Regions from separate parts of the Arthrobacter paludis genome, predicted to be linked through region 2. Evidence: predicted binding sites of a transcription regulator. Region 2 holds the regulator's gene; each other region holds the start of a gene.

Region 1 (10,305 bases), on a different contig from region 2:
GCGACGGGGCCTCCGGCGGCGGGCCCGTGGCGCCCGTCGTGTGCGGTGTCGGCGCGGCCGAATCGCATGCTGGCCTTCCTGTCGCTGGTCCTTTCCTGTCCCCCGGCGGCGGGATCGGCCCACCCAAGCCCTCCATCCTACCAGCGGCCCCGCCCCGTCCCCTGGGCCGCACTCCCCCACCCCGCCCGCAGGGCCGCACTTCCCCACCCCGCCTGCGCCCGGGGCGTTAAACGCCGGCGGCGCCGGACCCCGCGAAGGGGCCCGGCGCCGCCGGTCGGTGCAGCCCGGGGGCTGCGGTCGGTCGGTCCGCAGCCTAGTGGCTGTGGCCGGCCTCCTCGTCCTCGGCCGGCTTCTCGGCGACCAGGGTCTCGGTGGTCAGCACCAGGGACGCGATCGAGGCCGCGTTGCGCAGCGCCGAGCGCGTGACCTTGACCGGGTCGATGATGCCGGCGGCCAGCAGGTCCTCGTACACGCCGGTCTTGGCGTTGAACCCGTGGTTGGCCGGGGACTCGGCCACGCGGGCCGCGACGACGTAGCCGTCCCAGCCGGCGTTCTGCGCGATCCAGCGCAGCGGCTGCACCAGGGCGCGGCGGACGATGCCGACGGCGGCCGCGGCGTCGCCCTCGAGCTTCGCCACCTCCGCGTCGGTGTCCAGCGCGGCGAGCGCGTCGACCAGGGCGGCGCCGCCGCCGGCGACGATGCCCTCCTCCATCGCGGCGCGCGTCGCGGAGACGGCGTCCTCGATGCGGTGCTTGCGCTCCTTGAGCTCCACCTCGGTCGCGGCGCCGACGCGGATGACGCCCACGCCGCCGGCCAGCTTCGCCAGGCGCTCCTGCAGCTTCTCGCGGTCCCAGTCGGAGTCGGTGCGCTCCACCTCGGCCTTGAGCTGCGAGATCCGGTCGTCGACGTCGGACTGGGCGCCCGCGCCGTCGACGATCGTGGTGTTGTCCTTCGTGACCGTGATGCGGCGGGCGGAGCCCAGCACCTCGGTGCCGACCTGGTCCAGCTTCAGGCCCAGGTCCTGGGACACGACGGTCGCGCCGGTGAGGATCGCCAGGTCCTGCAGCATCGCCTTGCGGCGGTCGCCGAAGCCCGGGGCCTTGACGGCCACGACGTTCAGCGTGCCGCGCAGCTTGTTGACGACCAGCGTGGACAGGGCCTCGCCGTCGACGTCCTCGGCGATGATGAACAGCGGCTTGCCGGCCTGCAGCGCCTTCTCCAGCAGCGGCAGGAAGTCCTGCACGGAGGAGATCTTGCCCTGGTTGATCAGGATCTGCGCGTCCTCGAGGACGGCCTCCTGGCGCTCCGCGTCGGTGACGAAGTGCGGGGACAGGTAGCCCTTGTCGAACTGCATGCCCTCGGTCACGACCATCTCGGTGGAGGTCGTGTTCGACTCCTCGATGGTGATGACGCCGTCCTGGCCCACCTTGGAGAACGCCTCGGCCAGGAGCTGCCCGACCTCCTCGTTCTGCGCGGAGATGGTGGCCACGTTGGCGACGTCCTCGCCCTCGACCGGGCGAGCGTTCTCCAGCAGGCGGGCCGCGATGGCCTCGGTGGCGATCTCGATGCCGCGCTTGATCTCGCCCGGGGCGGCGCCGGCAGCCACGTTGCGCAGGCCCTCCTTGACCAGGGCCTGGGCCAGCACGGTGGCGGTGGTGGTGCCGTCGCCGGCGACGTCGTTGGTCTTGGTGGCGACCTCCTTGGCGAGCTGGGCGCCCAGGTTCTCGTACGGGTCGTCGAGCTCGACCTCGCGGGCGATCGTCACGCCGTCGTTGGTGATCGTGGGGGCGCCCCACTTCTTGTCCAGGACCACGTTGCGGCCGCGGGGGCCGAGGGTGACCTTGACGGTGTCGGCGAGCTTGTTGATGCCCGCCTCGAGCGCCTTGCGGGCGTCGTCGTTGAAAATCAGCTGCTTAGCCATGATGCTCCTTGCCACAAGTGGCGGAGCCCCGGCTCAGGCGGCCGGGGCTCCACGCACGGGAAACTACTTGACGACGACGGCCAGCACGTCGCGGGCGGACAGCACCAGGTACTCGTCGCTGCCGACCTTGACCTCGGTGCCACCGTACTTGGAGTAGATGACCACGTCGCCCTCGTTCACGTCGACCGGAACGCGGTTGCCGTTGTCGTCGACGCGGCCCGGGCCCACCGCCACGACCTTGCCCTCCTGGGGCTTCTCCTTGGCGGTGTCGGGGATGACCAGGCCGGAGGCCGTGGTCTGCTCGGCCTCGAGCTGCTGGACAACGATGCGATCCTCGAGGGGCTTGATGGAGACCGACATGCGGTGCTCTCCTTTGCGTCAGTACCTATGGTTTCGGGGCCGTCGGGTGCCGTGCCAACCGTCGTCGCGGGTGCCGGCTGGCAAGTGCCTCGGGCTTTAGCACCCGGCGGGGCCGAGTGCCAAGACAGACTTTATGAGGTGGTTGGCACTCGGTCAAGCAGAGTGCCAAAGCGTGGCGGCACGAAGGGACGACGGCGGCGCCCCGGCCGCGGCCGGCCCCCGGCGGAGGGCCCTACCCCGCGGCCGGGCGCCCGAGGGTCGCGGCGCCGATCTCCTGCACGAGCACGTCCCAGACCTGCGCGGAGGCCACGGGCTCGAGGGTGGCGCCGCCGTCGTCCTCCGCGCCCACCGCGTAGTGGCCCGCCGCGCCCGCGTTGAGCCAGCTGCGCCGGAAGGGCGTGCCGTCGATCGACAGGCTCCACCCGAACCACGGCTGCGCGAACAGCCGGCGCACCGCGGGGCCGGAGTCCCCGGGCGCCTCCCGGTCGCCGTCGAGGCCGGCGGCGAGCCGGCCCGGCCCCAGCCGCGCGGACCCGGCGACCGACCACGCCGGCCCGAGCCCCGCCCACGAGGCGACGAGCGCCGGGACGCCGGGCAGCGGGGCGAGGTCGAGGCGGAGCATCCCGGGCGGGACGGGGCCGTGCGGGGCGTTGCCGTGGACGAGCTCGGGCGCCGAGGGCCCCGCGAGCACGACCGCCCGCCCGTCGCCCGCGTGCACGGACAGGGTCGAGTCGCGGCCGGCGTGCCGCGCGCCGACGCGGAGCGTGAAGTCGGGCGAGCGCCAGGCCTTGAGCATGACCTCCAGCGCCGGGGCGAAGCGGCCGTCGTCGAAGAGCAGGCCGGCGGCGGTGAGCTCGGCGACCGCGGTCCCGTGGCCGGTCAGGTCGAAGCGGCCGAGCCGGGAGCGGTGCGCCTGGTCGCGCAGGAAGTCGGCCGTGGCGGGCGAGACGAACGGGCCCTCGCCGCGGTGGGGCTGGGCGGCCGGCAGGCGGGAGAGGTCCTCGACGGGGTGCCCGGCGAGCTCCGTGAGCCAGGGGTCGTGGCGGGGCTCGCGGGCGCCGGAGGGCACGGGCGCCTCGGCGGGGGACGACGGCGGCGCCCACTGCACCCCGCCCGCCATGGCGGAGAAGGCCTCGAGCAGGTCGTAGGACATCTCGACCGGGGCCGTGCCCGTGATCTCGAGGGCGCGCCCGTCGCGGACGGCCAGGTAGCGGTCGACGACGAGGCTGAACCCCCCGCCGGCGTACGCGAGCCGCTGGCGGCGGGCCTCGACGCCGTCGAGGACGGTCTCGTCGTGCGCGATCAGGTGGCAGTCCGACAGCGTTTCGCGGGAGGAGGCGAGGGCGAACGTGGCGACGGCGGGCAGGGACCCGGCGTGGGCGGACTCGCGGACCACGAGGTTGGGGCGGAACTGGCCGTGCGGCATCTGGGGGTGCGCAACGGCCAGCAGGGCGCCCGCGGCGGGGACGCGCTCCCAGTCGCCGGGCACGGGCAGGCGGACCGGGCCGGCCTCCGCCGTCGTCCACCCCTCGGGCAGGCACGGGCCGCGGCCGCCGGGAAGCGGCGCGCCGGGCAGGCGCGGGCTCACGGCCGCTCCCCCGGGCGGCGCGCCCCGCCGGCGGCGTCGCCGTCCGGGCCGGGCCGGCCGCCGGGCTGGTTCTCCGGCCAGAGGTGGCGCGGGACGCCGAGGCGCCCATGCAGGTGCCCGCCCGGCTTCATGGCCTGGCTCAGCGGGTCCTCGCCGCGGCGGATCTCCCCGCGCGTGTCCTTGACCCACTGGGGCAGCAGGAACGAGGGCAGCCAGAACATGCCAATGAGGCCCACGACCAGGCACGGGAACGCGACCAGCGCGGCGAGCCCCGCCAGGGCGCCCGCCTCCTCCCCCGCCGCGGCGCGCCCCACCATGGCCAGGCCGAGGGTGGTGAACGCGAGGCCCAGGTACAGCCCGGCGAGCCCCGGCCAGCCCGGGAAGAACCGCTGCAGGGCGAGCCACGAGACGTACCGGCCCCGGTAGGCCTGGATGCCGGACACGACCAGCGCCAGGCCGATCGCGAGGGCGATGAGGGCCGCGAGCAGAGGGGACACGGGCGTCCTTTCGTTGGGGTGCGCGAATCGCGTGGAGTCTAGCCGAACAGGGCGTCCCAGCCGTCGGAGACGGCCCCGCCCAGGTCCTCCAGGGCCTCGCCGGCCTCCCCGGCCAGGTCCGCGGCCCCGTCGGCGAGCCACAGGGCGCCGTCGGCGATCGCGTCCTTCCCGCCCGTGGCGTCCAGGACCCAGGACACGCCGATGCCGATGCCGAAGCCGACGACGGTGCCGACCGGCCCGCCGATCGCCGTGCCGATGGCCGCGCCGGTCAGGCCGGCCGCGATGTCGAGGCCGACCTTCGTCGTGCCCTTGACGCCCGACTCGTACACGGCCCGGTTGTGGATCCGGTCCTCGGTCCAGTCCGGGTGCTCCTTGACGAGGTCGGCGTAGGCCTTGTCGTACTCCGCCTTGTACGTCAGGCCGGCCGTGACGAGCGTCAGCACGGGGCCGGCGCCCTTGGCGAAGCGCGTCCAGCCCTTGGAGTCGAGGATGTCGTCCCATGTGTTCTTCAGGTGCTGGTCCGCGCGCCACCAGGCCGGCCTGTTCTGGCTCGGCGGGATCCAGCGGTCCGGGTTGGCGTCCACCCAGGCCCGGTACTTCGCGGAGTTGCGGTAGAAGTACTCGTTGACCTCGGGCCTGGTGTTCAGCCACTGGCGCTCCAGCCAGCTCTGCGTGTGCGTGGCCGTGAGCCGCGTGACCCGCACCTCCTCCTGGACCAGGGCCACCATGGAGATGAACCGGCCCTCCGGCGTCGTGATGACCCGGCTCGGCACCCAGATCGTGGTGCGCTTCCACTCCGCGAACGCCATGGTGGTCGTGGTGGTCCGGGTGACGGTGACGTCCTCGAACTGGCTCAGCGACAGCCCGGCAGCGAGGACCCCGGAGGCGATGCCGGACTCCTTGGAGGTGATCGCCTGGACGAAGTCCGGGTCGGTGACGTCGACGTTGTTGATCGCCTTCGCGCAGCGGTCTGCCGCCGCGATGAGGTCCTCCTCGATCGCGTCGATCCTGCCCTGGATCTCGGCCTGGGAGCCGTAGCCGAACTCCGGGTTCCTGCGCGTCTCGTCGCCGGAGGAGGCGTTGGCGTGGAACGTGGAGATCCGCGCCTGGATCGCCGTGCGGCGGGTCTCGAGCGCCTCGACGTCGTCGGCGAACGCGTCCAGGTGCCCCTTGACGTTCGACGCCGCGACCTCGATCGCGGTCCCGTGCGCCAGGGGCAGGCCCATGGCCCCCATGATCTGCTCGCGGCCCGCGCCCTCCCGGTAGTGCGTCGCCACGGACGCCCACTCGTTGACGGCCTCGCCCACGGCCTCGTGGTACTTCTTGCCCCTGGATTCCAGGTCCTCGCCGGAGGTGCGCAGTTCGGTGGGGCTCGGCCAGCCGGAGAGCGCCTCGGTGTTGAAAGCCATCAGCGGACCGCCTTCGCGTCGTCGATCTCGAGCTCGGGGACGGCGACGGCGGCGGCCTGCGCGTCGCCCATCATCTCGGCGTCCCCGTTGAGGTAGGCCGTGGCGACGTCGCCCAGGGTCGTGCAGGCGTTGCCGATCCGGGTCTCCGCGGCCTCCGCCTGAAGGGCGAGCAGCCCGTTCCAGAACCCGGTGAGCGCGGTGGCCACCTGCGGCATCTTCGACGCGGCAACGCACGCGTCGAGGGAGTCGGAAAGGCTGTTGCGCCGGCCGGGAAGGTCGTCGGCCTGGCCCTCGACCTTCGTCTTGACGCCGCGCAGGCCCTCCGGCGACAGGTCGTAGTCCGCCAGCCCCATGCTTGTCCTTCCCTCCCCCGCCGTCGCCGGCGCTCTCCGTACGTACCAAGGCTAGTGTCACCGCCGGCCGGGCACGATGGGGAGAACTTCCCATGCCCGGCAGGCCGTACGCTGGGGACCATGCCCTCCCCCGCGCCCGCGACCGAAGACCTGTCCGCCGTCCTGACCCCGGAGGGCTTCACGCTCCTGAACTCCCTGGGCCCGGACGCCGCCGCGACCGAGGACGCCGCGCTCGCGCTGAACCTGCGGCTGCGCAAGGAGGGGCACCCGGCCGACCTGGCCACCGCCGTCGTCCACCAGGCGCGCCTGCGCGCCCTGGCCGCCGCGAAGCTGGGCCCGTTCGCCGCGCACATGGTCCTCACGCGGGCCGGGCTGGAGCAGGCCTCCCGGGTGTCCGTCGCGGCCCTGCACGCGCGGCGCTTCCGCGCGGCCGGGCTGGGCCGGGTCGCGGACCTCGGCTGCGGCCTCGGCTCCGACGCCATGGCCATGGCCGCCCTCGAGCTGGACGTCACCGCCGTCGAGCTCGACGAGACGACGGCGGCCGCGGCGACCGTGAACCTCATGCCGTGGCCGAACGCGCGCGTCGTGCACGGGGACGCCACCACGTTCGACACCACCGGCTTCGACGCGGTCTGGCTCGACCCGGCCCGGCGCACCACCACGACCTCGGGCACGTCGCGGATCTTCGACCCCGAGGCGTTCAGCCCGCCCCTGTCCTTCGTCGAGGCGCTCGCCGACTCCGGCATGCCCGTGGGCGTGAAGCTCGGCCCCGGCATCCCGCACGAGTCGGTGCCCGCCGGGTGCGAGGCCCAATGGGTCTCCGTCGACGGCGACGTCACCGAGGCGGCGCTGTGGTTCGGGCCGCTCGCGCGGCCGGACGTCCGCCGGGCCGCGCTGGTGGTGCGCGGGGGCGCCTCCGCGGAGCTGGCCAGCGCGGAGGAGTACGACGCCGGGGCCGCCGCGCGCGGGGACGTCCCGGTCGGCGGAATCGAGGGGTACCTGTACGAGCCCGATGGCGCGGTCATCCGCGCCGGCCTGGTCGCCGACGCCCTGGAGCGGGTCGGCGGTCACCTGATCGACCCGCACATCGCGTACTTCTGCGCCCCGGAGGCCGTCGAGACGCCGTTCGCCCGGGCGTTCCGGATCCTGCGCGTGCACCCCTACAACGTGAAGGCGCTCAAGGCCTGGGTGAAGGCAAACGGCATCGGCGTGCTGGACATCAAGAAGCGCGGGATGGACGTCGCCCCGGACGAGCTGCGCCGCATCCTGCTCGCCGGGACCGGGAAGAAGGCCCGGGGCAAGGCCACCCTGGTGCTGACCCGCGTCGGCGAGACCCGGGTCGCGGTCGAGGTCGAGCCGGTCCACTGAGCCCGGCGGCCCCTTCCACGCGGGATATCAATTCGGTCTACTGAGCCCACCAGCCCCTGCCACGCGGGGCATCTTGCCGGTCCACTCCCGCGCAGCGGCAAGGCCGCTCCAGCAGATCATGTCTGCCCCACGGCCCCCTCCCGCCCTTCCTCGACCACCCGACGCCCGGCCGAAGTCCCGATCGTTCGCACTTGTTGGCGATACGAAGGAATCGGTCTCAGTTGTCGGCGGCTTTCGGGAATCGTTCGAAGGTCATCCCTCCAGAAGGCCCAGATGCACTGGATATCTAAGAAGGATTCTGGAATCAGGACGCTACCTACGAACGATCCGTCCGCAGGGCCCGCCGGGCTGCCGGGCCGCGAGGTTGCGGCGAAGAAGGTGGCGAGGACTCGAGCTCCGCCCATCAGGCGGCGAGGCCCTCGGCCCGGCGGCGATTGAGCGCGTGTTCCAGCCGATCGAGGAATGCCTCCAGGCCCGTCGCGGCGAAGATCGTCCGATCGGCCCTGACCGTGATCCAGCCGATCCCCTCGAACGAGAAGTCACGGCGGATGTCCCGCCCCAATTGGTCCTCGGTGCCGTGGTGCCGCCCCTCGTACTGGATGGCGATCCGCAGGCCGCGGTATTGCAAATCGGGCACGACCGTCCTCCCGTCCGCCAAGGCCACCGGAACGTTGACCTCGGGCTCGGGGAACCCTGCGGCCACGATGAACTGGCGAAGCATCGACTCGGGCCACGAGTCCACCCGGGCCCGGACAAGACCCAGCGCCTCGCGCAGCACGCCGATACGGGCGATGCCCGCGCGGTGCTCGACCACATCGCGCATCTCACCGAGGCTCGCCAGCGGATTTCGGCCGACGACGGAGTCCGGTCTCGGTGGACCATCCGGACGCTGGAGCAGGGCATCCCCCGCGGCGACAAGCTCCTCGAGCGAGAGGCCCGATGCGGCCAGGTCCGTCCAGGTCCACGCCGGCGACAGCAGCCGGATGCCTCCTGCCTCGCGCCTGTCGCCCGGGCGGAAGGGCGCTCGGTGCCCGACGACCCGCCGTCGCACCGGAGTGGTGCCACGGTCCTTCTGCCGCGTGAGGTGGACCGGGAACCCGGGGTGGATCCTCGCCGGCAGCCAGATGCCCCACGCGTGGGCCGCGCTCGTGTGGCTGACGCAGGTGTCCGGGTCGAGTGCGCCGAAGGCCCGGTAGACGTCGAGGGGATCGACGGCCGCGTCCGACACCATCCGCACCCCGCGACTGGGCACCATGAGGTCAGAGTCCCCGCAGAGAGCCGGGTCCATCCCCAGGCGGAGCGCATCCGAGGCCGCGAACGCCGTCGGGCCAACGCGCCGCCGCCGCGGCCTTCCGGGGCGGCCCTCCATCCTCACCATGGCTTAAGGATGCTTGGACGGCACCGGACCCGCTGGCGCTATCCACAGGCACCCGCCCAACGCCAACAGCGCACGGTCCGCGACGATGGCGCGTATTGCACCACAGCCCGCAGGCCGTGCTTGGATAGAGCCACTGGCCAGGGCCGGGCGAGGAGGCCATTCGTGCCGCGTCGGCCCTGTCGGGGATCGCGCTCCATGCGAGAGACACAGGGAGGATCCGAAGATGTCCCTCACCCAGGGCACGTTCCACCTGCTCCTGAGCGGCAAGCCCTTTGACGATCTGTCCCTGCGCCGGAAGGTGTTCCTCAGCCAATTGCCGCTGACCGTCGCGGCGCTGGTCGTCGTCGCCACGGCCCTCGTGTTCTCCCCCGGGCCCTCACTGGCCGACCCGTGGTTCGTGGGCGGGGCCCTCGGCATCGCGGCGCTGACGGTGGCCGCGGCCGCCGTGCCGTGGGCGCGGACCCCGACCGGCTCGTATTGGATCCTGCCCCTGCTGGACCTGGTGGCGATCTTCTTCCTGGCCGGGGGCGCCTACCCGGTCCTGAGCGGCCTGGCCATGCTGACCGTCATCCCGGTGTTTTGGATGGCGTGGTCGGCCAGGCACCCGCGGACGACCGTCGTCCTAGGCTTCGCGGCGACGCTCGCCACCGGGTGGGGCAGGTACTGGCACGCGGGCCTGGAGCTGAACGCGGAGACCCTGGCCCGGCCGGTGGTGCAGGCCGTGATCGTGCTGGCCGTGGCCGCGACGGCGAACGTCGCCGTGGAGAGCATGATGGCCTCGGACCGCCGGCTCAGCGAGGCCCTGGCCGAGGCCAGCTCGCGGCGCGCCCTCGTCGACGCCGTGCTCAACGCGGCCAGCGTCGGCGTGGTCGCCGTGGACCGGGACGGGCACGACTTCCTGATGAACGACCACCAGCGCACCCACCACCTCCACGGCGCGCCCACGGGCAATGCCGACCCGAACGAGTCGCAGCTGCTGCTCTTCCCCGCGGGCCGGCAGGGCGAACCGCTGGCCGATCCGATCCCCGCGGAGGACCGTCCCGTCTACCGGGCCGTGCGCGGCGAGGAGTTCACCGACGAACTGGTCTGGATCGGCGCGCCGGGCCGGCAGACCGGGCTGGCGGTCTCGGCCCGCCGGCTCACGGACGCCGACGGGGCGTTCGACGGGACCGTCGTCGTGTTCAAGGACGTCACGGAGCTGATCGAGGCGAACCAGGCCAAGGACCGGTTCCTGGCCAGCGTGAGCCACGAGCTGAAGACGCCGCTGACCTCGATCCTCGGGTACCTGGAGCTGGTGGCGGAGACCCCGGGGCTCCCGCCGTCGGCGGCCCAGGCCACCCAGATCGCCGCCCGGAACGCGAACCGCCTGCTGCTGCTGGTCAACGACCTCTTGACGGCCGCCCGTGGAATGGAGCTCCACCGGCGGGACAT
Region 2 (9,450 bases):
AAGCCCATGGTCTTCTCGGGGCTCTACCCCATCGACGGCTCCGACTATCCGGTCCTGCGCGACGCCCTGGACAAGCTCCAGCTCAACGACGCCGCGCTCGTCTACGAGCCGGAGACGTCCGTCGCGCTGGGCTTCGGCTTCCGCGTGGGCTTCCTGGGGCTGCTCCACCTGGAGATCATCCGCGAGCGCCTCGAGCGCGAATTCAACCTGGACCTGATCTCCACGGCGCCGAACGTGGTCTACGACGTCGTCACCGACGACAAGCGCCACGTGACGGTCACGAACCCCAGCGAGTTCCCCGAGGGAAAGATCCTCGAGGTCCACGAGCCGATGGTCGCCGCCACGATCCTGGCGCCCAGCGAGTTCGTCGGCGCCATCATGGAGCTCTGCCAGGGCCGCCGCGGCAATCTCAAGGGCATGGACTACCTCTCCGAGGACCGCGTCGAGATGCGCTACGCGCTGCCGCTGGCGGAGATCGTGTTCGACTTCTTCGACCAGCTCAAATCCAAGACCCGCGGCTACGCGTCGCTGGACTGGAAGGCCGAGGGCGAGCAGGTCGCGGACCTCGTCAAGGTGGACATCCTCCTGCAGGGCGAGCAGGTCGACGCATTCAGCGCGATCACGCACAAGGACAAGGCGTACGCGTACGGGACGATGATGGCCACGAAGCTGCGCGAGCTCATCCCGCGCCAGCAGTTCGAGGTCCCCATCCAGGCCGCCATCGGCTCGCGCATCATCGCCCGCGAGAACATCCGCGCGATCCGCAAGGACGTCCTGGCCAAGTGCTACGGCGGCGACATCTCGCGCAAGCGCAAGCTCCTCGAGAAGCAGAAGGAGGGCAAGAAGCGCATGAAGATGGTCGGCCGCGTGGAAGTCCCGCAGGAGGCCTTCGTGGCGGCCCTGTCCTCCGACGACTCCAAGGCCAAGAAGAAGTAGCGCATGCCCTCTGCCCTGCCCCTGGGCGACCCGGCCCCCGCGGACGGCCTCCTGCCCGAGGCGTGCGCCGCCGGCGCGGACCGGCGGCCGTTCGGCGTGTACGTCCACGTGCCGTTCTGCGCCGTCCGGTGCGGCTACTGCGACTTCAACACGTACACCGCCCGCGAGCTGGGATCCGGCGCGAGCCAGGAGACGTACGCGGCGGCCGCGGCCGGGGAGCTGGCGTTCGGCGCCGCCGCGCTGGCCGCCTCCGGCGTCCCGGCCCGCCCCGTGGAGACCGTGTTCTTCGGCGGGGGCACGCCCACCCTGCTGCCCGTGGGCGACCTCGCGCTGCTGCTCGGGCGGATCCGGGACCTCTGGGGCCTGGCCCCGGGGGCCGAGGTGACCACGGAGGCCAACCCCGACTCCGTGACCCCGCAAGGCCTGGAGGAGCTGGCCGCGGCCGGGTTCACCAGGGTCTCGTTCGGCATGCAGTCGGCCGTGCCGCACGTGCTGCGCACGCTTGACCGCACGCACCGCCCCGAGCGCGTCGGCGACGCGGTCCGCTGGGCGCGGGCCGCCGGCCTGGACGTGAGCCTGGACCTGATCTTCGGCACGCCGGGGGAGTCCCTGGCGGACTGGCGCACCAGCCTCGAGTCCGCGCTCGGCCACGCCCCCGACCACGTGTCCGCGTACGCGCTGATCGTGGAGGAGGGAACGCGCCTGGCGGCGCAGGTCCGGCGCGGGGAGGTCCCGGCCCCGGACGACGACGACCACGCGGACAAGTACCTGCTGGCGGACGAGCTGCTCGCCGCGGCCGGCTACGGCTGGTACGAGGTCAGCAACTGGAGCACCGCGGAGGCGACCCGCTGCCGCCACAACGTGGCCTACTGGCGCGGCGGGGACTGGTGGGGGGCCGGCCCGGGCGCCCACTCCCACGTGGGGGGCCTGCGCTGGTGGAACGTGAAGCACCCGGCCGCCTACCAGCAGCGCGTGGACGCCGGAGTGTCGCCGGCCGCGGGACGGGAGACGCCCGACGCCGACGCGCTCCACCTCGAGCGGGTCATGCTGGCCACCCGGACCGCGGACGGGCTCCCGGTCGACGATCTCCGCCCGGCCGGGCGGAAGGCGGTGGCGGGCCTGGTCGCGGAGGGGCTGGTCGACGGCGTGGCCGCCGTCCGCGGGCGGGTCGTGCCGACCCTGCGGGGACGGCTGCTGGCGGACCTGGTGGTCCGGCGGCTGCTTGACTTCTAGCCGGCCCGGCGGGGCCCGGGGCTAGTTGACCAGGCGCAGGTTGACCGGGTAGCGGTACGGCCGGCCCCGGTTGACCTCGATGCCGGCGACGACGCCGCTGACGGTCATGTAGACCCACAGGGCCACGGCAACGACGGCGAAGAAGCCGCCGATGAACGGGATCAGCGACAGCAGGTTGGCCAGGACGGCCAGGATCGTCGGCGGGAGCGTGAAGTTCAGGGCCTCCTTGGACTCCTGGGCCGTGAACGGCCCCCGGTCCCGGTACACGACGTGGATGATGGCGGAGGGAATGCAACCGAGGATCGCCCCGAAGTGGGAGATGGTCGCCCACTGCCGGTCCTCCGACGGGGTCAGCGGCAGTGGGGACGGCGAGGAGCCCTCGAACCGGCCGGCGTCTCCCGAACCGCTCCGCGCATCCTTGTTGAACCCGTAGTCCACGTGTGCTGTGTCCCTTTCGCTGGTCATGTGATCCGCGCCCAGTCTAGCGGTCCGGGCGGGCTGCCCGCGCTAGGACTCGGCGGTGAGGAAGTCGATGACCTCCTCGACGCGGCCGAGCAGGCTCGGTTCCAGGTCGGCGTACGTCCGCACGCTGCCCAGCAGGCGCTTCCAGCCCAGCGCGACGTCGGCCGGCGTCGAGTGTGGCCAGCCGAGGCCGCGCAGGATGCCCGTCTTCCAATCCGTGCCGCGGGGCACCACCGGCCAGGCCGGGATGCCGAGGACGGCCGGCCGGATCGCTTGCCACACGTCGACATAGGGGTGGCCCACGATCAGGACGTTCCCGCGGGCGCCGGGGACCGCCATGGCGGCATCGGCGAGGCGCCGCTCCTTGGAGCCGGCCACGAGGTGGTCCACCAGGATCCCGAGGCGCCGGCCGGGGCCCGGCGAGAAGTCGCGCACCGCGCCCGCCAGGTCGTCGACCCCGTGCAGGGGCTCGACGACGATGCCCTCGACGCGCAGGTCGTGGCCCCACACCTTCTCGACCAGCTCGGCGTCGTGCTTCCCCTCGACCCAGATCCGGCTGGCCCGCGCGGTGCGGGCGGGCGCGTTCTCCACGGCGATGGAGCCGGACGCCGTGCGCCGGGGGCCGGTGGCCTTCGCCGGCCCCGCGGGGGCGGTGAGTTCGATCGGCTCGCCCTCGAGCAGGAACCCGAATCCCGCCGGGAAGGACCTGGTCCGGCCGCGGCGGTCCTCCAGGACGATCGTGCGCACCCCGCCGGCCCGTTCCGTGCGCAGGACCTCGCCGACCCAGCCGGACTCGGCGTCCTCGAGCACCATGCCGACGGCCACGGGCACCTGGCGCAGCCTGCGCCGGACCGGTGCCGAGAGGTCTTGCGCCCCCCACTGGTGGATGTCCACGTGCGACCGCCGCCTTCCCGCTCGTGCGGCGGCCCGATCGGCCGCCGCGCGCCGACCATGCTAACAACAGCCCAAGGTATTAGACTTAGCACTTAGCGATTCCGAGTGCTAAGCACGCGGGAGCGTAGACAGGACGACGCCGAGACGCCCGGGAGGAGTTGGCCCATGTCCGAGCCACGCCGCCTCGAGGTGCTGCGCGCCATCGTGGAGGACTACGTCCACTCGCGCGAGCCCGTCGGCTCCAAGGCACTCGTCGAGCGACACTCGCTCGGCGTGTCCGCCGCCACGATCCGCAACGACATGGCGGCCCTGGAGGAGGACGGGCTGATCGTCGCGCCGCACACGTCGGCGGGGCGCGTCCCGACCGAGCTGGGCTACCGCCGCTTCGTCGACCGCATCGACGAGGTCCGCCCGCTCTCGCAGGCCGAGCGCCGCGCGATCCGGGCCCTCATCGAAGGGGCGGACGACCTCGACGACGTCATGGCCCGCACGGTGCGCCTGCTGGCGCAGATCACGCACCAAGTCGCGGTCCTGCAGGTGCCCGACCTGCGGGACGACTCCGTGCGCCACATCGAACTCGTGCTGCTGGCCACGGGCCAGGCGCTCGTCGTGCTCATCAGCACCACGGGCAAGGTCGAACAGCGCATCGCCCAGGTGCCGCCGGAGACCACGGACGACGGGCTGGCGGCGCTGAAGTCCGCGTTCCTGGCCGCGGCCTCCGGCCGCCGCGTCACCGCCCTGGCCGGGGCCGCCGACGCGGCGCTGGCCGGCCTGGGCCCGGAGCTCGCGGCCGCCGGTGCGGCGGTGGCGGAGTCGCTGCGTGTCCTGGCGGCCCACGGTGCGGAGAGCCGCATCGTCATGGCCGGCACGGCGAATCTGGCCCGCTCCACGAACGACTTCGCCCAGAGCATCACCCCGGTGCTGGAGGCGCTCGAGGAGCAGGTCGTCCTGCTGCGGCTGCTCTCCGAGATGGAGCTGGACGGCCGCGGCATCGCCGTGCGGATCGGCAGCGAGAACACGGGCGGGCTCGCGGAGACGTCCGTCGTGGCGACCGGCTACGGCCCCAGCGCCACCGCCAAGATGGGCGTGCTCGGGCCCACCCGCATGGACTATCCGGCCAGCATGGCCGCCGTCCGCGCCGTCGCGCGCTACCTGTCGCGCATCCTCGCCGGCTAGGCGCCGGCCCAACGACCGATCCACGAAAGGACCCACCCGGACCGTGAGCAACCACTACGAGGTCCTCGACGTGTCGCAGGACGCGAGCACCGAGGAGATCAAGAAGGCCTACCGCAAGCTGGCCCGCAAGCTGCACCCGGACGTGAATCCTGGGGAGGACGCGGCCGAGCGGTTCAAGCTGGTCACGCGCGCGTACGAGGTGCTCTCCGACCCGGAGAAGCGCCGCAACTACGACACCACCGGCAACGAGAACGGGCAGGCGGCCGGCTACGGCCAGGGCGCGGGCGCGGGCTTCGGGTTCAGCGACATCTTCGAGCAGTTCTTCGGGGCCGGCCAGGCCGGCGGCCCCGCCTCGCGGACCCAGCCGGGCCGGGACGCGCTGATCACGGCGAAGATCGACCTGAAGGACGCCGTCCAGGGCGTCGTGTACCCCCTGGAGATGGACACCGCCGTCACGTGCCCGACGTGTGACGGGTCCTGCTGCCAGCCGGGCACCTCGCCCGAGACGTGCACCATCTGCCACGGACGCGGCCAGGTCCAGCGCCCGGTGCGGTCCTTCCTCGGCACGATGATGACGGTCGAGACGTGCAGCGCGTGCCGCGGATTCGGCACGACCCTGCCGAACCCCTGCAACGAGTGCATGGGCCAGGGGCGGGTGCGCGAGCGGGTGAGCAAGCAGCTGCGGGTGCCCGCGGGCGTCGCCACCGGCACGCGCATCCACCTCGCCGGCCAGGGCGAGGCCGGGCCGGGCGGCGGTCCCGCGGGGGACCTCTACATCGAGATCGAGGTCAAGCGGCACCCCGTCTTCGAGCGCGAGGGCCACGACCTCCACGCGACGCTCGCCGTGCCCATGACCGCGGCCATCCTGGGCAGCGACATCTCGCTGGACTCCTTCGACGGCCCGCAGACCGTGACCGTCGAGCCCGGCACGCAATCCGGGGACACGGTCCGGCTCGACGGGCTGGGCGTGCCCCGGCTGCGCGGCTCGGGACGCGGCGACCTGGTCGTGCACCTGCAGGTCGAGACCCCGACCCACCTCGACTCCGAACAGCGCGAACTGATCGAGCGGCTGGCCACCCTGCGCGGCGAGGAGGTCGCCGAGGGCCGCCTCGCCGAACGCGGCGGCGTGTTCTCCCGACTGCGCGACCGGCTCCGGGGCTGATGAGCAACCAGGCCTTCCTGGCGGACGGCGGGCTCCTCGACGCCGCCGCAGCCGGCGGGGCGCTCGTGCTCGACGGCCCGGAGGGCCACCATGCCGTGACGGTCAAGCGGGTCAGGCCGGGGGAGCACGTCGACCTCGTCGACGGCCGCGGGCGCCGCGCCGTGTGCGTGGCGGAGACCGCGGACGCGGGGGCGCTGGGCGTCCGCGTGGTGCGCGTGGTCGACGAGCCCGAGCCGCCGGTGCGGACCGTGCTCGTGCAGGCCCTCGCCAAGGGCGACCGCGACCTGCAGGCCGTCGAGGCGGCCGTCGAGCTCGGGGTCGACGCCGTCGTCCCGTGGCAGGCGGAGCGCTGCGTGGTCCGCTGGAACGCGCAGAAGGCACCCAAGGCGCTAGCGAAGTGGGCCGCGGCGGTCCGCGCGGCGGTCAAGCAGTCCCGGCGCGCGCGCCTTCCCGACGTGGAGGCGGCGGCGACGACGGCGCAGCTCGCCGTGCGGACCCGCGAGGAGACGGAGGCCGGTCGCCTCGTCGTCGTCCTCCACGAGGAGGCCGACGCGCCGCTGGCCTCCGTCGTCGGGGACTGGCTGGAAGGCGCGGCCGGCACGAGCGGTCGGGCCGTGGTGCTCGTGGTCGGCCCGGAGGGCGGCATCGCCCCGGGCGAGGTCGAGCTGCTGCGCGCGGCCGGCGCCGCCGTCGCCTCGATGGGCACGAACGTGCTGCGCGCCTCGACGGCCGGGCCGGCGGCCCTGGTACTCGTGCGGCACCTGGCCGGCGCGCTGGGCTGACCGGAAGCCGCCGGCCGTCCCGCGCCCGGCGGCGCATCCGCGCGGGGGCCCCGCGGGCCACCGACCGCGGGGCTACTGGACCTCGAAGCGCTTGTCGTCGACGCCCAGGCGCGCCGCGCCGGTGCCGCCCTGTCCCCACACGGCGACCTCGTACCGCCCCGGCTCGAGCGGCACGCCGACCTCGAACCCGTTCTCGGGCAGGTCGCCCGCCCCCGTGGCGAGGCGCCCGCCCGCCACGGCCTCGCCCGTCTGGCCGTCGTCGCCCACGCGGCGGACCTCCCACTGGGTTCCGCCCGCGTACCCGGACGTGACGCCGTGGACACGCACGGACCCCGCCTGCAGGCTGGCCCCCTCCTGCGGGTCGATGATCCACACCGGCGCGCGCAGGCGCGGCGAACGCTCGATCGGCCCCACCAGCGGCACGTGGCCGAACGCCGTGTACCCCGGGCGCCCGTCGACCAGGATGACGACGCTGGCGGGACTGGTGCCGGCCAGCAGGCCGGCATTCGCCGCGGCCGCGGTGGCCGTGTGGACCAGCTGCTGGACGGAGCGGCGGGCAAGCCCCTCGTCCATGGTCCGGCCGAAGGCGTCCGCCGACAGGTCCACGGTGATGGTGTTGTCGCTGCCGATGGACGTGCCGATCCGCGTGGCGGGCCGCCAGAGGCTGAAGTAGTCGGGGTCGGTCGGCTGGTTCTCGAGCAGGTACTTGATGCTCGTGGTGATGGGATCGCCCTGGTCCTCGGCCTGCTGGAACTCGCGGTAGAGGTAGACGGTCTGGTCCCGTTCGCCGAGCCAGTACACGGGGGAGAGCCGGTGGCTGCTGACCGTTTCTAGGGGTGCCGGCGACGGCGCGGGGGCCACGGCGCGCGACGACGTGGACGCCGACGTCGGGTCCGGCATCGACGCCGCCGGGCCGGCGGCGCCGCCGCTGCATCCGGCCAGGACACCCAGCAGGCCGAGCGACGCCAGCGCGGCAGCACGCGCCGCGGCGCGTGGGCGGTGTCGTCTCTGGGGCACTTCCGGTCTTCCTTCGCGGGTCCCTGGGGGGAGGGGGGACGGCGGCCGGGGGGGCTGGCCGCCTTCCCAGCTTGGCACAGCGCGCAGCGGTGGGACGGCCGTGACGGGGCGCCGGAACCGGACTGTTGTACGACTGATACTTAAACGGTTGGGCTAAACGGGCTCCGCCGCGTCGGGGCGGGGGACGGCGGCTCGCGTAGGATGGTCTCGCGCGGACGGCCCCGGTGCTCCGGGACCCCACCACCGTCGGCGCGGCTGTGGGAGGCAGCACACGCACGCATGAGCGAAGAAGCCAGCACGACCGGCCCTGGAGGAGCGACCGTGGTCAGGTTCGACACCACGGACGAGATGGTCGCCGCGTTGGGGGCCCAGGACGAGGTCCTGCGCATCATCGAGGGCGTGTACCCGGGGGCGCGCATGCACGTGCGCGGGAACGAACTGACCGTCTCGGGCGACGCGACGGAGGCCTCCAAGGCGTTGCGGGTGGTTGCCGAGGCCCGCGGCATCGCCCGGCGCGGTACCCGCGTCGGCCCACAGACCGTCGAGCAGATCGTGCGGATGGTCGAGGCCGGCAACGCGGCCCCGGGGGCGGCCGGCGAGGTCTTCGGGCTGAACATCCTTTCCGGCCGCGGCAAGAGCATCCGGCCCAAGACGGTGAACCAGAAGTCGTACGTCGATGCGATCGACGACAACACGATCGTCTTCGGCATCGGCCCCGCCGGCACCGGCAAGACGTTCCTGGCCATGGCGAAGGCGGTGCAGGCGCTGCAGGCCAAGGAGGTCAGCCGCATTATCCTGACCCGGCCCGCCGTCGAGGCGGGGGAGAAGCTGGGGTTCCTGCCCGGAACGCTCACGGACAAGATCGACCCCTACCTGCGGCCCCTCTACGACGCGCTGCACGACATGATCGACCCGGAATCGATCCCGCGGCTGATGGCGGCCGGCACGATCGAGGTCGCCCCGCTGGCCTACATGCGCGGCCGGACCCTCAACGACGCCTTCATCATCCTCGACGAGGCCCAGAACACGACGCCCGAACAGATGAAGATGTTCCTGACGCGCCTGGGCTTTGGCTCGAAGGTCGTGGTGACCGGGGACGTCACGCAGATCGACCTGCCCGGCGGCACGAAGTCCGGCCTGCGCGTGGTCACCGAGATCCTCGGAGGCGTCGACGACATCGCGTTCTGCCTCCTCGACGCCAACGACGTCGTCCGCCACCGGCTGGTCTCCAGCATCGTGTCCGCCTACGAGGCGTGGACGGAGCGCGAGGCCGGCCCGCCGCAGCGGGGACCCCGCCGGGGTCCCGCCCACCGCACACCCCGCACCACGCCGCACCCCAAGGAGTCCTGAGCCGTGTCCGTGGAAGTGAACAACGAGACCGACGCCGACGCCGACCTGGAGCAGCTGCGCGCCCTCGCCGCCCACATCATGGTCTCGCTGCACGTGCACCCGGAGGCCGACGTCTCGATCCTGCTCGTGGACGAGCAGGCCATGGAGCGGCTGCACCTGGACTGGATGGACCTGCCCGGCCCGACCGACGTGATGTCCTTCCCCATGGACGAACTGCGCCCCGGATCGCCCGGCAGCCCCAGCCCCGCCGGCATGCTCGGGGACATCGTCGCCTGTCCGGCAGTCGCCGCGGAGCAGGCCACCCGCCACGGCCACCCCCTGCAGGACGAGCTGCTGCTGCTCACGGCCCACGGCATGCTCCACCTGCTGGGCTACGACCACGCCGAGCCGGAGGAGGAGCGGGAGATGTTCGCGCTGCAGGGAACGCTCCTCGAGTCC
Region 3 (10,305 bases), on a different contig from region 2:
ACGTACTTCCGCGCGACGGTCTCCGGGCTGCCCGCGAACAGGTTTCCGGCCGGCCCGGCCGAGGCCTCGAACCGGATCCGCGACGCCGCCGGCCAGCCGCGCTCCCGACCGAGCCGGTTCATGGTCCGCTCGTAGTGCGGCCACAGGATGTCGAGGGCCTCCTCGTCCGTGTCCGCCACGAAGCCGTGCACGTGCGCGCCCACGCGCCGGGCCGGCTGCCCGGCCTCGGCGAGGGAGCGGTGGTACAGGTCGACGAGCGGCCTGAACTGCAGCGGGTCCCCGCCGATGATCGCCAGGAACAGGGGCAGCCCGTGGCGGGCGGCGCGGACGACGGACCCCGGGCTGCCGCCGACGCCGACCCAGGCGTCCAGCCCGCCCTCCGTCTCCGGATACACGCGCAGCCCGTTGATGGCCGGTCGTAGGCCGCCGCGCCAGTGCACGGGCCGCTCCTTGAGCAGCTCCGCGAACAGCTCCAGCTTCTGCTCGAACAGCGACTCGTAGTCGTTGAGGTCGTAGCCGAAGAGCGGGAACGACTCGATGAAGGAGCCGCGCCCGAGGATCGCCTCCGCGCGGCCGTTCGAGATCGCGTCCACCGTCGCGAAGCGCTGGAACACGCGCACCGGGTCGTCCGAGCTGAGCACGGTCACGGCCGAGCCCAGGCGGATGCGCTCCGTCCGGGCCGCGACGGCCGCCAGGACCGTCTCGGGCGCTGAGACCGCGTAGTCGGCCCGGTGGTGCTCGCCCACGCCGAAGAAGTCCAGCCCCGCCTGCTCGGCGGCCACGCCCTCCTCGACCACGTCGCGCAACACCTGCGCGTGGTGCAGGAGCGACCCGTCCGGGCCCTCCGTGACGTCGCCGAACGTCTCGACACCGATCTCCAGTTGCTGCTCCATCAACCCTCCAGCCGTCGTTTCATGCAATCGCATGCATCAACGGGTGGGGCTCCCGGTGTATTCCCGCGGCCCGCCCGGGCGCGGCTCCGACCCCGGTCCCGGCTGCCGCCCCGGCTCCGGTCCCGACGGCGGCTCCGGTCCCGACGCCGGCCCGGCCCCGGGGTCCGGCTCCCGCCGTGCGCCCGTCCCGCCGCCGGCGTGGCCGGGCGCGGGCGTCCGGGCGGGCCACCACCAGCGCGGCCCCAGGTCGTACGCGAGCGCGGGCACCAACAGCGAGCGGACCACCAGGGCGTCCAGGAGCACGCCGAACGCCACGATGAACCCGAGCTGGACCAGGAACAGCACCGGCAGCACGCCGAGCGCGGCGAACGTGGCCGCCAGGACCACGCCGGCCGACGTGATGACCCCGCCGGTCGCGGCCAGCGCCCGCAGCACCCCGGCCCGCGTCCCGTGCGCGCCCGTCTCCTCGCGGGCCCGCGCCATGAGGAAGATGTTGTAGTCCACGCCCAGGGCCACGAGGAACACGAACGCGAACAGGGGGACCGACGCGTCCGCCCCGGGGAAGCCCAGGACGTGGTTGAACACGAGCGCCGAGACGCCCAGGGCCGTGCCGAAGGACAGCACGGTCGTGGCGACCAGCAGCAGCGGCGCCACCAGCGAGCGCAGCAGCAGGGCCAGGATGGCCAGGATCACCGCCAGGACCAGGGGCATGACGACGGCGCGGTCCCGCACCGCGGCGTCCCGCGTGTCCAGCGCGACGGCGGTGTCCCCGCCGACCAGCACCGAGCCGCCGAAGCGCGGCGCGTCGAAGTCGGCGCGCAGGCGCTCCACCGTGGCCTCGGCGGCCGCGGACTCGGGTGCGTCGCGCAGCGTCGCCTGGAACAGGACGGCCGGCCCGCCGCCGGTCTCGGCGGCGCCGACGCCGCCGGCCGCCGTGGCCGGACCGACGGCGGCCACGCCCGGGTCCGCCCCCAGCGCGGCGGCGACCGCGTCCTGGTGCGTGGCCGGGGCCGCGACGACGGTCGGGGACGCCGCGCCGGCGGGGAAGTGCTCCGCCAGCGCCGCCTCTCCGGCCTTCGAGTCGGTGGGGCCGACGACGAAGTCGGCCTGCGAAACGCCCGTGGCCTGCAGCTGGAGCAGGCCCAGGGCACCGAGGCCGAGGACCAGCGTCGTCGCCACCCACACGCGGCGCGGGCGCGCCGCGACCACGCGTCCGACCCGGGCCGAGACGCCGCCGTCGGGCTGCGCCGCCGCGCGCCCCGCCTGTGCCGCGGCCGCGACGGACGATGCCGGGACGGTGCCCCTGCCGCCGGGGAACTCCCGCGCCCCGGCCGGGGAGGCCGCCGGAATCCGCCGCGGCCAGTAGGCGGCGCGGCCCGCCGCGAGGAGGAGGGCCGGCAGCAGGGTCAGGGCGGCGGCCACGGCGCAGGCGATGCCCAGCGCGGCGACGGGCCCCATGGCGCGGTTGGACTCGAGCCCGGAGAGCAGCAGGCACAGCAGCCCGGCGGCGACCGTGCCTCCCGAGGCGAGCACGGGCCCGGCCGTCGCGCGGACGGCGGCCACGGTGGCGTCCCACCGGCCGGGGTGGCGCGCCAGCTCCTCGCGGTAGCGGGCGATGTAGAGGAGCGCGTAGTCCGTCGCCGCGCCGACCACGAGGATCATGAGCACGCCCTGGGTCTGCCCGCTGAGCCCGAACACGCCGGCCCGGGCCAGCGCCACCGTCGCGGCCATCGCCCCGGTCAGGGCGGCCAGCGCCGTGGCCAGCGCCGCCAGCGGCAGCAGCGGCGAGCGGTACACCGCCACGAGCACGGCGAGCACGACGGCGAGGGCCACGAGCAGCAGCAGCCCGTCCAGCCCGGCGAACGCGCCGCCGATGTCCGCCACGAGCCCGGCCGGGCCGGCGACGTGCGTGGCCACCCCCGGCACGGGGTGCCCGGCCAGGGCCGCCCTGATGGATTCGACGGACTCGCGGACGCCGGCGCCGCCGTCGTCCTCACCGCGCAGGGCGACGACGGCGACGGCCGCCTTCCCGTCGTCGCTGGGGCGCGCCGCCGGGGGCGGGCCGGCGACGACGGGCAGCGCGCCGACCGACGCCAGGGCCGACCGGATCCCCGCCAGGTCGGACGGGGAGAGCGGATCCGCGGAGTCGAAGACCACCACGGCCGGGGCCGGGGCGTCGCCGCGCAGCGAGCGCTGGATCCGGTCGACGGCGGTGGCCTCCGCGGCCGCGGGCAGGTGGGCCGCCGGATCGTTGGTGGAGACCTCGGACGCGGCCGAGAACGACCGGCCGCCGACGGCCAGGACGGCGAGCCAGGCCACGACGAGCAGGGCGGGGACGAGCACGCGCAGCCACCGCCGGGGCGGGCGGCGGCGGGCGCCGGGGGAGGGGTTCATGGGGGTCCTTCGCACGGGAGGGCCCGGGGCCGTCCCGGGCTCGCCACCGACGCTACGGACGGCCGGCCGGGCCCGGATCAACCGTTTGGTGGACCGCGGGCGTGGCCTCCGCAACACCGCGCGGACACCCCCGCGCCCGCGGCCCCGGAACGCATTCCGCCGCCCCGTGGAACGCCCCTCCGGACGCACCCCGACAGGCCCCCGCGCGGCGGTACAGTGGACGGGACCCCAGCAGCGAGAACAGGAGGTCCGGTGTCCGGCAGCGACGTTCCCGAGCCGCGCGACCACGGCACCCCCGAGTCCGAGCCGCACCCCGACGCGGGGCCCATCCGCCGCGTCACGACGGGCGAGATGCACCGCGCCGCCGCCCACCCCGGCGACACCCCCGGGTCCGGCGCGGAGGAGCCGGGGCAGGACGACGGCGAGGGGCCGTTGCACCCCGGCACGCCCAGCGCGACGCCGACGCTCGGGATCAACATCGACGAGCTCGAGGCCCCGGAGCCGGCCGCGCCCGAGGACGGGCCCGAGCGCCCGCGGACCTCCGCCGTCCTGCCCACCGGCAGCGTGGAGCTGCCGGGGTCCCCGGACGACCGCTCCAAGACGGAGCCGGACTGGGACGCCGTCGACCTGCCGGACGCCGCGCCCCACGCGCCGAGCGAGCCGTACCCGGGCGCCGAGATCCCCTTCGCGCCGACCGTCGCGCCCGAGCCGCCGCCCACCACCGGCCTCATCGACCCGGCCATCGCCCGCGCGTCCATGGTCGCCTACCCGTCCGAGGACGCCCCGCGGACCGCGCAGACGCCCATCGTCGAGGCCCCGGCCCGGCCCCTGCCCGCGCGCGAGGCCGGCCCCCGCACCGCCCCGATTCCCCGCGTCCCGGCGCGTCCCGCCGAGCCCTCGGCCCCCTCGCCGGCCAAGGCGCCCGGCCCGCCGCCGCCGTCGACCCGGCTGCCCGCCGGGCGGCGGCCATCGATCCACCTGCCCGGCGCGCGTCGCGTCATCTCCCGCCTGTGGCAGACCGAGTCGCCGCCCACGCAGGCGTTCTCGATCGTGGACCGGCTCATCGGCAGCCCCTACGCGAACCCCCGCGTCATCGCCGAGACGCACGACGTCACCGCGCGCCGCACCCTCGAGTTCACGGTGGACCTGGCGGAGACCATGTTCCGCTTCGGCGCCGGCGCCCTGGAGGTCGAGACCAGCGTCATCGCCGTGACCGCGTCTCTGGGCCTGCGCCACGTCGACGTCGACATCACCAACCAGTCGATCCACCTGAACTGGGCCCCCGAGGACCAGGTCCCGATCAGCATCCTGCGCGTCGTGCGCTCCTGGAGCGGGAACTTCGGGGGGCTGGCGCTGGTGCACCAGCTGGTTTCGGACATCGTCGCCGGGACGCTGACGCGGGGCCAGGCCATGGAGCGGCTCGCGGAGATCCAGCGCCAGCCCAAGCCCTTCCCCCGGTGGATGGCGCAGGCGGGCGGCGGCATGTTCTCGGGCGCGTTCGTGCTGTTCGCCGGGGGGTCGTGGCTCGGTGCGGTCATCGCGTTCGCGTCCTTCTACTCCGTCATGGAGGTCATGCGCGCGTTCGGGCGCCTGCGGGTCCCCGACTTCTTCTCCACGATGTTCGCCTCGGCCTACGTCACCGGCATCGCCATGCTGCTGTGGGCGCTCTCCGTGCCGATCGAGCCGTCGATCGTCGTGGCCGGCGGGATCATGCTGCTGCTGCCCTCGACCCGGTTCGTCTCGGCGATCCAGGACGCGATCAACGGCTTCCCCGTCACCGCGGCGGGCCGCTTCTTCTCGGCCCTGATCACGTACGGGGCCATCATCGGGGGGATCATGGCCGCGCTGGGCGTGGCCGGGATCCTCGGGCTGCCCATCCTCGACGTCACGCAGGTCGGGGCCATCACGTATCCGGGGTGGCTGCTCGCCGTCTTCGTGGGGGTGGCGCTGCTCCACGGCTCCGTGTACGAGCAGACCGCGCGCAGCCTGGCCCTGCCCACCGCCGCCGTCGGGCTGCTCTCCTACGCCGTGTACGTCCTCGCGCAGGCCGCGGGGGTGGGGGACCGCCTCACCCCGGCCGTCGCGGCCGTAGTGGCCGGCGCCGCCGGACGCTGGGTCGCGCTGCGCCTCGGGGCCCCGCAGCTCGTGGTCGCCGTCCCGGCCGCCTACTACCTGCTGCCCGGCCTGACGATCTTCCGGGCCATGTACGACATCACGATCAACGCCGGCACGATCAGCGTCGGCCTGATCCAGATGTTCAACGCCATGACCGTCATCCTGGCCATGTCCGGGGGCATCGTCCTGGGCGACACGATCGCCCGGCCGCTGACCAAGGGCTGGGCCAGCCACGAGCGGCGCCGGATCCGCCGCCGGTAGGCCGGGGCCGCTACCCGGGCAGCGACCAGTCCACGGGCGGCGCGCCCTGCTCGGCGAGCAGCTGGTTGACGCGGCTGAACGGCCGGGACCCGAAGAAGCCCCGCCGGGCGGACAGCGGGGAGGGGTGCGCGCTGGCGACGACCGGCACGCTGCCCAACAGGGGCGCCATGGCCTGCGCGTCCCGGCCCCACAGGACCGCCACCAGCGGGCCTCCCCGCTCCACCAGCGCGGACACGGCCGCGTCCGTCACGGCCTGCCAGCCCAGGGAGCGGTGCGAGCCCGAGTCGCCGGCGCGCACCGTGAGCACGCGGTTGAGCAGCAGCACCCCCTGGTCGGCCCAGGCCGAGAGGTCTCCGTGGCGCGGTGCGGGGACGCCGAGGTCGTCCTCGAGCTCGCGGTAGATGTTCGCCAGGCTGCGCGGCAGGGGGCGGACGTGGCGTTCGACGGCGAAGCACATCCCGATCGAGTGCCCCGGCGTCGGGTACGGGTCCTGGCCGACGACGAGGACCCGCACGTCCGCCAGGGGCCTCGTGAACGCGCGCAGGATGTTCGGGGCCTCGGGCAGGATCACCTCGCCTGCCGCGTGCCGCTCCCGCAGGCGCTCGCCGACCGCGGCCAGTTGGCCGGCCGCCGGCTCCAGCGCCGCCCGCCAGTCGGGCGCCATGGCCCGGTCCCAGTCCGGCGCCACCGGCCCGCGCGGGGCCCTGGCGCCAGGCACCGAGCCGCCGCGCGGGGCCCCGGCGTCCGGCGCCGCGCCCGCGCCGTCGTCGAACAGGGGCTGCTGCGGCTGCGGGACGTCCATGCGGCCATTGTGCCGCCCCCTCCACCGGTGAGCCCAAATGACAAGCCTGTTCTTCGGCGCTTAACATGGGAGCCGTGGCCCGCGCACCGGCGGGCCGCGGAAACGGAGAGGAAGGTGCGGGTGGAAGCCGAAGCCGCCGGGCTGGAGTTCAGCGTCGACGCCGGGAGCGCCCTCGGGGAGCGCGAACAGCGCATGCTCGCCCTCGAGCGCCAGTGGTGGAAGTACGCTGGGGCCAAGGAACAGGCGATCCGGGACCTGTTCGACCTCTCCGCCGCCCACTACTACCAGTTGCTCAACGCCCTCATCGACACCGACGAGGCCCTGGCCCACGACCCGATGCTGGTGAAGCGGCTGCGGCGCCAGCGGGCGACGCGCCACCGGGCCCGCAGCGCCCGGCGCCTGGCCGGCGAGGCCTGAGCCGCGCCGCCGTCGACCGACCTGCCCACCGACCCCTTCGACCCACGAGCACCGAGGACTGACGCGCGATGAGCAAGTACCCCAACGACGAGTTCGACCGGGTCCCCGAGTTCACCGACCGACAGGGGGTGCACCGGGAGGCCGGGCGCACCGTGCCGACGCGGCGGGGGCTCGGCGTCCTGATCGGGGCCGGCGCCCTCGCCCTGCTGGTCGGCGTGCTGTCCTTCTTCCTGCTTCCGGGAAGCAGCGACACGCCCACCGCGGCCTCGTCCGCCACCAGCCCGGCCGCGTCGTCGGCGGGACAGTCCTCCGGGGAACCGGGCGGGGGTTCCGGGTCCGCGGAACCCACGGAGTCCGCGGAGCCCACCGAATCCGCCGAACCGACCGAGTCCGCGGAGCCTACGGAGACCGCCGAGCCGACCGAGTCCGCGGAGCCCACCGAGTCGGAGGAGCCGGCCACCGTGGACCGATCGCTGCAGGTCGGGGTCTACAACGGGGCCGGGGTCAACGGACTGGCCGGCCAGGGGCAGGCGACGCTGCAGGGCGCGGGCTACACGTCCGTGGGAGCGGACAACTGGGTGCGGACCGAGGACTTCTCCGCCGTCTACTACCGTTCCGACGCCTCGCGCGCCACCGCGGAGGACGTCGCCGCGCAGCTCGGCGTCGGGACCGTCTACCAGACCTCCAACATCCCGGTCGAGGTCGCCGCCGTCCTCGGCACCGACTACCCGTAGGCCCCGCCCGCCCGGAGGGCCCGGGCAGCGCCCGTCCCGCCTCCCGGGGGCCGCGCGGCCGCGGGGGCGGCAACCCGCCGCGGCGGCTTGCACTCGGCGGGGTCGAGTGCCAAGATTGGGCCTAGCACTCGGGGAGCGTGACTGCTAAGGCGCTCCCCGGTGACCCGGGCCAGGCGCAGCGAGGGGCCCCGGGGCCGGCGTACCGAATCGCCTTCCCCGACCCCGTCCGTCGCGGGCGTTGCCTCCGGCCCACCGGTACGCATGACTGTCCCGAAAGGACCACAGCCGCCATGGCCAAGATGATTGCATTTGACGAGGAAGCCCGCCGCGGCCTCGAGCGGGGCCTGAACACCCTCGCCGACGCCGTGAAGGTGACCCTCGGCCCGCGTGGCCGCAACGTCGTTCTGGAGAAGAAGTGGGGCGCGCCCACGATCACCAACGACGGCGTCTCCATCGCCAAGGAGATCGAGCTCGAGGACGCCTACGAGAAGATCGGCGCCGAGCTCGTCAAGGAGGTCGCCAAGAAGACCGACGACGTCGCGGGCGACGGCACCACCACCGCCACCGTGCTGGCCCAGGCCCTGGTCAAGGAGGGCCTGCGCAACGTCGCCGCCGGCGCCGACCCGCTGAGCCTGAAGCGCGGCATCGAGAAGGCCGTCGAGGCCGTCACCGCCGAGCTGATCGCCTCCGCCAAGGAGATCGAGACCAAGGAGCAGATCGCCGCCACCGCGTCGATCTCCGCCGGCGACCCCCAGATCGGCAGCCTGATCGCCGAGGCGCTGGACAAGGTCGGCAAGGAAGGCGTCATCACGGTCGAGGAGTCCAACACCTTCGGGCTGGACCTCGAGCTGACCGAGGGCATGCGCTTCGACAAGGGCTACATCTCCGCCTACTTCGTCTCCGACGCCGAGCGCCAGGAGACCGTCCTCGAGGACCCGTACATCCTCATCGTCAACTCCAAGATCTCCTCCGTGAAGGACATGGTCGCGATCCTGGAGAAGGTCATGCAGTCCGGCAAGCCGCTGCTGATCATCGCCGAGGACGTCGAGGCGGAGGCCCTGGCCACCCTGGTCCTCAACAAGATCCGCGGCATCTTCAAGTCCGTCGCCGTCAAGGCCCCGGGCTTCGGCGACCGCCGCAAGGCCATGCTGGCCGACATCGCCATCCTCACCGGTGGCCAGGTCATCGCCGAGGAGGTCGGCCTCAAGCTGGAGACCGCCACCCTGGACCTGCTGGGCACCGCCCGCAAGGTCGTCGTCACCAAGGACGAGACCACCATCATCGAGGGTGCCGGGTCCGCCGACGAGATCGCCGGCCGGGTCAACCAGATCCGCGCCGAGATCGAGAACTCCGACTCCGACTACGACCGCGAGAAGCTGCAGGAGCGCCTCGCCAAGCTCGCCGGCGGCGTCGCCGTCATCAAGGCGGGCGCGGCCACCGAGGTGGAGCTCAAGGAGCGCAAGCACCGCATCGAGGACGCCGTGCGCAACGCCAAGGCCGCCGTCGAGGAGGGCATCGTCGCCGGTGGCGGCGTGGCCCTCATCCAGGCCGGCGAGAAGGCCTTCGCGCAGCTCTCCCTCGAGGGCGACGAGGCCACCGGTGCCAACATCGTCAAGGTCGCCGTTGAGGCCCCGCTGAAGCAGATCGCGTTCAACGCCGGCCTGGAGCCGGGCGTCGTCGCCGACAAGGTCAAGGGCCTGCCCGCCGCGCACGGCCTCAACGCCGCCACCGGCGAGTACGAGGACCTGCTGGCCGCCGGCGTCAACGACCCGGTGAAGGTCACCCGCTCCGCGCTGCAGAACGCCGCGTCCATCGCGGGCCTGTTCCTCACCACCGAGGCCGTCGTCGCCGACAAGCCCGAGAAGGCCGCCGCCGCGGCCCCGGGCGCCGACGAGATGGGCGGCATGGGCGGCTTCTAGCCGGTCCGCCGCACAGGCACCGACACCGCGCCGGCCGCGGCCCCGTCCTGGGGCCGCGGCCGGCGCCGTCATGTGGCGAGCGTGCGCAGCTCGGCCTCCAGGTTCCACCGCGCCGCCGCGTCCCACCAGCGGCGGGCCGTCGGCGTCGAGTACAGGTGCGGGCGCTCCAGCAGCCCCCGGAGCACCCGGGCGCGGCCGGCCGCGAAGTCGGCGTCCGGCACGTGCGCGTAGTCCCGGCGCACGGCCTCCGCGTAGCGCCGGTAGGCCGGCCCCGGGCGGGCCAGGACCTCGAGGTCCGCGTCGCAGAGGAGCCTCCCGGCGTCGTCGCCGGCTGCGGGGTCGTGGGCGGCCGTGGTCCGGACCAGCCGCGCGGCCTCCCGGCGCTCGGCCCCCGGCACGGCATCGGCCGGCAGGAGCGTCTCCGCGAGCGCCGCCGACTCCTCCTCGTCCCGGCCCGGCACCCCCTGGTACACGGCGTCGTGCAGCCAGGCCGCCAGCCGGACCGCCCGCGGCAGCGGCCCCGCCGGTTCCCCGGCCCCCTCCAGCCGCTCCAGGGCGTGCAGCACCGACTCCAGGTGCGCCAGGTCGTGGTAGTGCCGGTGCGGTTCGGACCACCGCCGGATCAGTTCGCGGCCGGCGCCCGGGCTTCCGGGAACGAGCCGCTCCCACGCGTCCGCCAGGACCCCCGGCAGCCGCTCCGGCCGCTGGCGGGCCGGCACCCGCAGCCCGCTCGCCACCAGCCGGCGCACCAGCTCGCCGCCGCTGACGGG

What was found. Region 2 encodes HrcA, which represses chaperone genes, less so after heat shock. Its sites were predicted from a motif close to TTNGCACTCGNNNNNNNCGAGTGCNAA; they were not measured.
Region 1: a site for HrcA is predicted at 2,424-2,450, ahead of groES (co-chaperone GroES). Genes of this name have one in related genera too.
Region 3: a site for HrcA is predicted at 7,738-7,764, ahead of groL (chaperonin GroEL). Genes of this name have one in related genera too.

What each region holds. Positions count from the first base shown of each region.
Region 1 covers NZ_JBXAEW010000009.1:129,115-139,419, reverse strand. The annotation lists gene AC1Q5D_RS09495 (acyltransferase family protein) at 1-68, opposite strand, end outside; gene groL (chaperonin GroEL) at 314-1,921, opposite strand; gene groES (co-chaperone GroES) at 1,985-2,281, opposite strand; gene AC1Q5D_RS09480 (hypothetical protein) at 2,514-3,869, opposite strand; gene AC1Q5D_RS09475 (hypothetical protein) at 3,866-4,366, opposite strand; gene AC1Q5D_RS09470 (hypothetical protein) at 4,405-5,775, opposite strand; gene AC1Q5D_RS09465 (DUF6507 family protein) at 5,775-6,128, opposite strand; gene AC1Q5D_RS09460 (class I SAM-dependent methyltransferase) at 6,249-7,496, shown strand; gene AC1Q5D_RS09455 (endonuclease domain-containing protein) at 7,900-8,751, opposite strand; gene AC1Q5D_RS09450 (sensor histidine kinase) at 9,098-10,305, shown strand, end outside.
Region 2 covers NZ_JBXAEW010000010.1:8,084-17,533, forward strand. The annotation lists gene lepA (translation elongation factor 4) at 1-936, shown strand, start outside; gene hemW (radical SAM family heme chaperone HemW) at 940-2,169, shown strand; gene AC1Q5D_RS09685 (DUF4870 domain-containing protein) at 2,191-2,634, opposite strand; gene AC1Q5D_RS09690 (DUF3097 domain-containing protein) at 2,677-3,525, opposite strand; gene hrcA (heat-inducible transcriptional repressor HrcA) at 3,691-4,701, shown strand; gene dnaJ (molecular chaperone DnaJ) at 4,745-5,863, shown strand; gene AC1Q5D_RS09705 (16S rRNA (uracil(1498)-N(3))-methyltransferase) at 5,863-6,645, shown strand; gene AC1Q5D_RS09710 (GerMN domain-containing protein) at 6,718-7,662, opposite strand; gene AC1Q5D_RS09715 (PhoH family protein) at 7,942-9,012, shown strand; gene ybeY (rRNA maturation RNase YbeY) at 9,016-9,450, shown strand, end outside.
Region 3 covers NZ_JBXAEW010000021.1:15,252-25,556, forward strand. The annotation lists gene AC1Q5D_RS15760 (LLM class flavin-dependent oxidoreductase) at 1-893, opposite strand, end outside; gene AC1Q5D_RS15765 (MMPL family transporter) at 930-3,287, opposite strand; gene AC1Q5D_RS15770 (threonine/serine exporter family protein) at 3,540-5,663, shown strand; gene AC1Q5D_RS15775 (uracil-DNA glycosylase) at 5,674-6,327, opposite strand; gene AC1Q5D_RS15780 (DUF3263 domain-containing protein) at 6,580-6,882, shown strand; gene AC1Q5D_RS15785 (LytR C-terminal domain-containing protein) at 6,951-7,616, shown strand; gene groL (chaperonin GroEL) at 7,907-9,535, shown strand; gene AC1Q5D_RS15795 (DUF4031 domain-containing protein) at 9,604-10,305, opposite strand, start outside.